DNA from 2 places in the Thalassolituus sp. ST750PaO-4 genome. Region 1 is predicted to be linked to the other one. Evidence: predicted binding sites of a transcription regulator. Region 1 holds the regulator's gene; the other holds the start of a gene.
The links. The regulator FliA, encoded in region 1, starts transcription of late flagellar genes. The targets are predictions, from matches to a motif close to CTAAAGTTNNNNNNNNNNCNGCCGATA.
Positions count from the first base shown of each region.

Region 1 (3,493 bases):
ACTAATGGCAAGGCATCCTGTGCAGGTCATCGCGGTCACCGGCGGTAAAGGTGGTGTCGGCAAGAGCAATGTCTCGGTCAATCTGGCTATCGCCCTGGCCGAGATGGGGCGCAGAGTCGTGGTTCTTGACGCGGATCTGGGGTTGGCAAATATCGATATTCTGCTGGGTATCAGCTCTAATAAAACCATTGAAAATGTTCTGGCGGGTGAATGTGATCTGCGTGACGTAATGGTTAAAGGGCCGGGAGGTATCCGCGTAGTGCCGGCATCTTCTGGTACGCAAAAATTATCGCAGCTGAACGCACTTGAACATGCCGGCCTGATTCAGGCCTTCAGTGATATCGGTGATGATATCGATGTGCTGATTATTGATACTGCGGCCGGAATTTCCGACAGTGTGATGAGTTTTGTCCGTGCCGCGCAGGAAGTGCTGATGGTGGTCACTGATGAACCAACCTCAATCACCGACGCCTATGCGCAGATCAAACTTCTGAATCGTGACTATGGGCTGTTCCGTTTCCGCATTGTTGCCAACATGGTCCGCACACCACAGGAAGGAAACGCTTTATTTGCCAAACTTACCAAAGTGACAGATCGTTTCCTGGAAGTGGCTATGCAGTATGTTGGCGCTATACCTCAGGACGATGCGCTTAAGCGTGCCGTGCAGCGCCAGAAAGCGGTGATCGATGCCTACCCGCGCTCCAAAGCGGCGACAGCATTCCGTGCACTGGCTAAAAAAGTGGATTCATGGCCACTGCCTTCAACACCCCGGGGGCATCTGGAGTTTTTTGTAGATCGGTTGGTTCAGGAAGCCGGGGCATAACGAGTGTCAGTAGGAAGTTGTCTGGTGTATTCCGACGTACAAAAACACGATTATGAACAGCTGGTACGTGATCATGCGACGCTGGTAAAGCGCATTGCACACCACCTTATTGGCCGTCTGCCTGACAGTGTGCAGCTTGACGATCTCATTCAGGCCGGCATGATTGGTCTGCTGGAAGCGGCACGCAAATACGATGGCGGTAAAGGTGCCAGCTTCGAAACCTACGCCGGTATCCGCATTCGTGGCGCGATGCTGGACGAGATCCGTAAAGGTGACTGGGCACCACGCTCGGTACACCGTAATTCCCGTCGTATCAGTGATGCCATTAAACAGATTGAAAGTGAAAAGGGCCGTGATGCTGAAGACAGCGAAGTCGCCGGTTTTCTGGGCATCAGTCAGGATGAATACCATGCCATCCTGAAAGACAGCGCCGGCTGCCGGCTGTTCAGTTTTGAAGAGGTTGTTGAAAAGAGCGAGTCAGGCTTCGACGTCTTTGAAGAAGAGTCCCCCAATCCGCTGGACGGTATTGAACGTGAATCCTTTCAGCGTCAACTCGCCGACGCTATCCGTCATTTACCCGAAAGGGAACAGCTGGTACTCGCCCTGTACTACGACGAGGAACTGAACCTGAAAGAAATTGGCGCCGTATTGGGTGTCAGCGAATCAAGGGTCAGTCAGCTGCACAGTCAGGCAGCTCATCGTCTGCGTGCCCGCCTTGGCGGCTGGTTGTCCTAACTCCTTCCTGTTATTGAAAAAAATCTTTTCTGAGCGCTTTGTTTCTGGATAAAGCGATAACTGTGTCTACACTAAACCTTAGGAACGACTTGGAATATAGAGAGTCGATTACTGGAGGTCGTTTTGGACAAAAACATGAAAATTCTGATCGTTGATGATTTCTCAACGATGAGACGAATCGTCAAAAATCTGTTGCGTGATCTGGGGTTTACCAATACTCAGGAAGCAGACGACGGCACAACAGCACTTCCCATGTTGCAGAATGGTGATTTCGACTTCTTAGTGACGGACTGGAACATGCCTGGCATGACAGGTCTCGACTTACTGAAGAAAGTGAGAGCCGATGATCGCCTGAAAAGTCTGCCGGTACTGATGGTGACAGCGGAAGCCAAGCGCGACCAGATTGTTGCCGCTGCTCAGGCAGGGGTTAACGGCTATGTCGTGAAACCTTTTACTGCTGCGGTACTGAAAGAAAAGATCGATAAGATCTTTGAACGTGTCGAAGGTTAACCAGGAAGACAACTTGATGGCCGGGATCAATCTGGATACCGATAACAGCGCTGTCGGCACTGAAATCAAAAACCTAGCAGAAAGCATGCTCAAGCAGCTGGAGCTTGGCGATCTCAGTAAGGCGGTAGCGTTGGTTAATAATCTCAATGAGGTTAGAGACCGCACGTTGTACAACGAAATCGGCAGACTGACCCGTGCCCTGCATGAAGCTATTAAAAATATGCGGGTTGATTCTGTCGGTGCAGCATCGGAAATTGACCATGCAACGGATAAGCTGGCCTATGTTCTGGAAATGACGGATAAATCGGCCAACCGCACCATGGATCTGGTTGATGCCGGTATGCCGCTGGCAACCGACATTCATGACCGGGCCAAAGCGTTATCTGTTGAGTGGCAGCGGTTTTTAAATAAAGAATTAAAGCCGGATGAATTCCGGGCTTTAACCAAAGACATTAATCAGTTTCTGATTGACAGTGCGAGTCAGTCCCAGCGCTTGCAGGGACAGTTATCCGATATCGTACTGGCTCAGGATTTTCAGGATTTAACCGGTCAGGTCATTCACAAAGTGGCTGCGCTGGTAACAGACGTAGAAAGCCGGCTGGTACAGCTTGTTGCCATGGCCGGCAACGTGGATTCGATTACCGGAATTGTTCATGCCGATATGGAATCGGCAGAGAAGCCGACGGAAGGCGCCAATATCGCTGCGGAGGGACCGCAGATTAATAAGTCCAGTGAAGACGTAGTTGCCAGCCAGGATGATGTTGATGACTTACTGTCCAGTCTTGGTTTTTAAAGGAGCTAACGGATGAGTTTCGATGCTGATGAAGAGATTCTCCAGGATTTTTTGGTTGAAGCCGGAGAAATTCTTGAGCTGCTCTCTGAACAACTGGTCGATCTTGAACAACGCCCACATGATAAAGACCTGCTGAATGCTATCTTTCGCGGTTTTCATACCGTTAAAGGTGGGGCTGGATTTCTGCAACTTAATCCTCTGGTGAACTGCTGCCATGCAGCGGAAAACGTCTTCGATACGCTGCGCAACGGCCATCGTACTGTCAATTCAGATCTTATGGATGTGGTACTCCAGGCGTTAGACAGCGTTAACGAAATGTTTGAAAGCGTTCGCTCCGGTGCTGCGCCTGAAGAAGCAGACCCGGAACTCATTGAGCGGCTGCATAAACTGGCATTACCTGAATCAGAAGATGAAGTTCAGAGCAGCGATCCGGAACCTGCTGCTACTGACTCTGTCGCAGAGGAACCTGTCAGCGAGTCCGGTCCTTCAGAAACAGCGCCGGCAGAAGACAGTGGTGATATTACAGACGATGAATTCGAGCAACTGCTGGATGCTCTGGACGAAGAAAAAGCGAATGCAGCTGCGGCAGAAACAGCAGATGACGATTTCTTTGATATAGGCTCCGACAGCAC
Region 1 covers NZ_JABVCB010000013.1:862,391-865,883, forward strand. The annotation lists gene HUF18_RS19365 (MinD/ParA family protein) at 5-823, shown strand; gene HUF18_RS19370 (RNA polymerase sigma factor FliA) at 827-1,558, shown strand; gene cheY (chemotaxis response regulator CheY) at 1,694-2,068, shown strand; gene HUF18_RS19380 (protein phosphatase CheZ) at 2,085-2,861, shown strand; gene HUF18_RS19385 (chemotaxis protein CheA) at 2,874-3,493, shown strand, end outside.

Region 2 (3,493 bases), on a different contig from region 1:
CTGTTGCGGCTGGTTTCCGGCAGCCGGCCGTGGCGGGCACGTAACTCGCTGACGTCGACTCCCATCTGTTGCAGGCGACTGCGTAACGGCTGCAGGCTGCGTTGCAGTTGCGCCAGTGTGTCCTGCTGTTCTGACCAGAAGGTCGCGGCCAGCTGCGGCAGGGTCATGTCCAGCTCCACGTCCAGCGGCCCCAGTTGCTGCAGTTCGAAATGCAGTTTCAGACGCCAGCGTATGACTTTTTTCTGTTCGTTGTCGCTGCTGCTGGTTTCTTCTTTCTGCAGTTGCAGGCGGATTTCTCTGGGCTGCTGATCATCACGGAAATACAGCGGAATACTGAGGCTGTTGTCGCCGCCATTCTGCAGACGCTGGGCCTGATCCACTTCGAGTTGGGCCAGGGTGCTGTGCAGCAGGCGAAAGCCTTCCGGCAGGTTGTCACGCAGACCGGCTGGCAATGACAATGGCAGCTCCCGCGGTGCCGAGGCCTGCCCATCTCTGCCACGGTGTTGGGCAATGACCTGCAACCAGGCAAGCAGCGCTTTGCCCATAGCGGCTTTAGTGTCGCTGTGCAGAAGGTGCTCAATCTGTTGCAGCAGGCTGTTGCTGATTGCAGGAGCGGGCGTTTCTGTTGCTGTTTCAAGTCGCTCGCGCGTCGTCTGCAGGGCTGCTGTTAAGGCATCTGCTGGACTGACCGGTGCAGCTCCGGAAGTGGTATTTGAAGTATTGCCTGCAGCCTGTAATGCCGTTTTGAGTGTTTGCAGATGTTCCGCCGCTTGCGCCATTCCGGCTTTGGCCCAGAGGGTACGGAACAGCGAGCTGCTGTCAGAGGTTACTGCGGCGTCTGGTGTCGCTGCGCCAGAAATACCTGAACCAGAAATACCCGGAGCTGGCTGTGTGAGTGCGCTTTGCAGCAGGGTCATTACTTTGTTTTCGTACATAAGGCCACTGTTCAGCACACTTTCACGCAGGGCTGCGGGCTGTTGCAGCTGCGGTATTTGCGGCAGCTGGTTCAGCCACTGCTGCAGCGGCTGACGCACGCTGGCTGGCAGTTCGGGCTGCTGTAATAGTTGCTGCAAAGCTGGGGCGGAGCCCGATAAGAGCCGCGCACTATCCGTTCTTGATCCCATCTGAGTTGCGCTGGGAGGTGCCTGTTCTGAACCGGATGGCGCGGTCACCGTACCGGGCAATCCGGCTGCTGAGCCTGTTAGTGGGGCAGTATTGTTGCCCGCTTGTGCTCTGGCCGGGTTGGTATAGATACCGGCTGAATTTACTCCGGCTGGCAGCATGCTGCTGAGCGACGCAGAGGTTGTGGCTGTTGTGTTCAGCAACGGCAGGCGGCTGGCCAGAAACTGGCTGATCAGAGCGGGCAGAGGCGCTGCCGGTTGTCCTGGCTGCTGTCCTGCCGGTTGTCCTGGCTGTGAGACACCGGGGTTGTTGCCTGTGGCAGCAGTTGTTAGCGGTACAGGTATCTGTGCCGCGGTTTTGTCGTTGCTTTTCAGACTCGCCAGCAACGCGTCGGCGGCCAGTTTCAGAGTGCTGGCTGAGGTTTCTGGTAACGGGCTGGTCTGCGGCGGGAGTTTTATATCCGTTATGCTCAGGCGCATCTGGCCGTCTGCATCCTGGCTCAATTGCAGGGTTAACCGGGTATTGCGTGGCAGTGGGTACTGACTGCTGACCTGCAGGGTTTGAGGTTTGCCGGAGCTGTCCTGGCCTTCGAGGGTCAGACGGTAACCTTCATCAGTAGCGATGCTGCTGATCACCCGGGCATTAAAATTCTGCGTGGCAGACTGGCGCGCGCCTTCTGAGCTTGTCCCGGCAGTGCCTGTCGCAGCTGTGCTGCTTTGCTGAACATGGCCGGATGCCGGGGTGTCCACAGCCTTGCCAGCCTCCGCCTGAACCTTATTCAGAGCGGCCGCCTTCAGGGTCGCGGATGAGATAAGAGGGACGGATTCGGGTTGCATAATGTTGATATCGGCCAAGGTTTACGCATCTTTACCCATCTTAGTTCGGCGGCTTCCGTCCTGACAGAGGGATTTTGTATATAATGCCGCGGATTTTTTCGAATAAGGTTCATCATGACCGCCACGTCAGGCTCCACCATTATCGACTTGCAGGCCCGGCAGTTGCTGTGTGAACGCGACGACCGGGTGTTGTTTGAGCAGCTGGATGTAGCGGTTGGCAACGGTGATCTGCTGCAACTGGCGGGGCCGAACGGCGCCGGTAAAACCACGCTGCTGCGTTTGCTGGCCGGACTGAACCGTGACTATGAAGGCGAACTGCTGTGGTGCGGAGAGCCTCTGACCGATGATTTTTCTGCTTATGCTTCACAGCGTTTATATCAGGGCCATCTGGCGGCGGTGAAAAAAGCGCTGACGCCGCTGGAAAACCTGCGCTGGCTGGTCAGCAGCTGGAACGTCAGTGACGATCAGCTGTGGGCGGCACTGGATGAGGTTGAGCTGGGCGGTTATGAAGAAACCACCTGTCAGCAGCTGTCAGCCGGCCAACAGCGTCGCGTGGCTTTGGCACGTTTATGTGTGGCGCCAACCCCGTTGTGGATTCTCGATGAACCCTTTACCGCACTCGATAAAGCCGGCGTGCGCTGGCTGGAAGGCCGTCTGCAGCGTCAGGTTGAAAGTGGCGGCGCGGTGATTATTACCAGCCACCACGCACTGGAGAATATTGCCAGTCTGCGACAGCTGGAACTGGGGAGTGCCCGCGCATGAGTCTGGTAACCGCAACCATTAAGCGTGACCTGTTACTGGCAGCGCGCAATCCCGGTGAATGGCTGAACCCGCTGATGTTTTTCTTAATGGTCGCAGCACTGTTTCCGCTGGCCGTTGATCCGGACCCTAAGTTTTTAAGCAAGATTGCCGGTGGCGTGATCTGGGTTGCCGCGTTGCTGGCAACCCTGTTGTCGCTGGATGCTCTGTATAAAGCCGATGTGGAAGATGGCTCGCTGGAGCAGTGGCTGGCGTCGGGAGAATCGCTGTATGCGATGTCGCTGGGCAAGGCGCTGGTGCACTGGTGTATCAGTGGTCTGCCGTTAACCCTGATGGCGCCGGTGCTGGGGCTGATGCTGGCGCTGCCGGATGATGCTTTCTGGGCGTTGATTCTGAGTCTGGCGGTGGGAACTCCGGTACTCAGTCTGCTTGGCGCGGTCGGCGCGGCGTTAACGGCGGGTGTGCGCAGCGGTGGTTTGTTACTCAGCCTGCTGATTCTGCCGCTGTATATTCCGGTTCTGATTTTTGCTGCCAGTGCGGTGTACCATGCGGGCATTGGTATGGCCTGGAACGGCCAGATTGGTTTTCTCGGCGCCATGCTGGCGCTGGCGTTATGTCTGACGCCCTTTGCTTCGGCGGCGGCGTTAAAACTCAACTTATCGCGGTAGTTGTTATGTGGCAGTGGCTTAAACAGCTGTATCACCGTCTGGGATCACCCAAATGGTTTTATGAAATTACCACCGGCTGGATTCCCTGGCTGGCCGTTCTGTCGGTGA
Region 2 covers NZ_JABVCB010000007.1:308,507-311,999, forward strand. The annotation lists gene fliK (flagellar hook-length control protein FliK) at 1-1,958, opposite strand, end outside; gene ccmA (cytochrome c biogenesis heme-transporting ATPase CcmA) at 2,073-2,720, shown strand; gene ccmB (heme exporter protein CcmB) at 2,717-3,385, shown strand; gene HUF18_RS07310 (heme ABC transporter permease) at 3,391-3,493, shown strand, end outside.
Region 2: the regulator FliA is predicted to act here: its motif matches at 1,967-1,993, upstream of fliK (flagellar hook-length control protein FliK).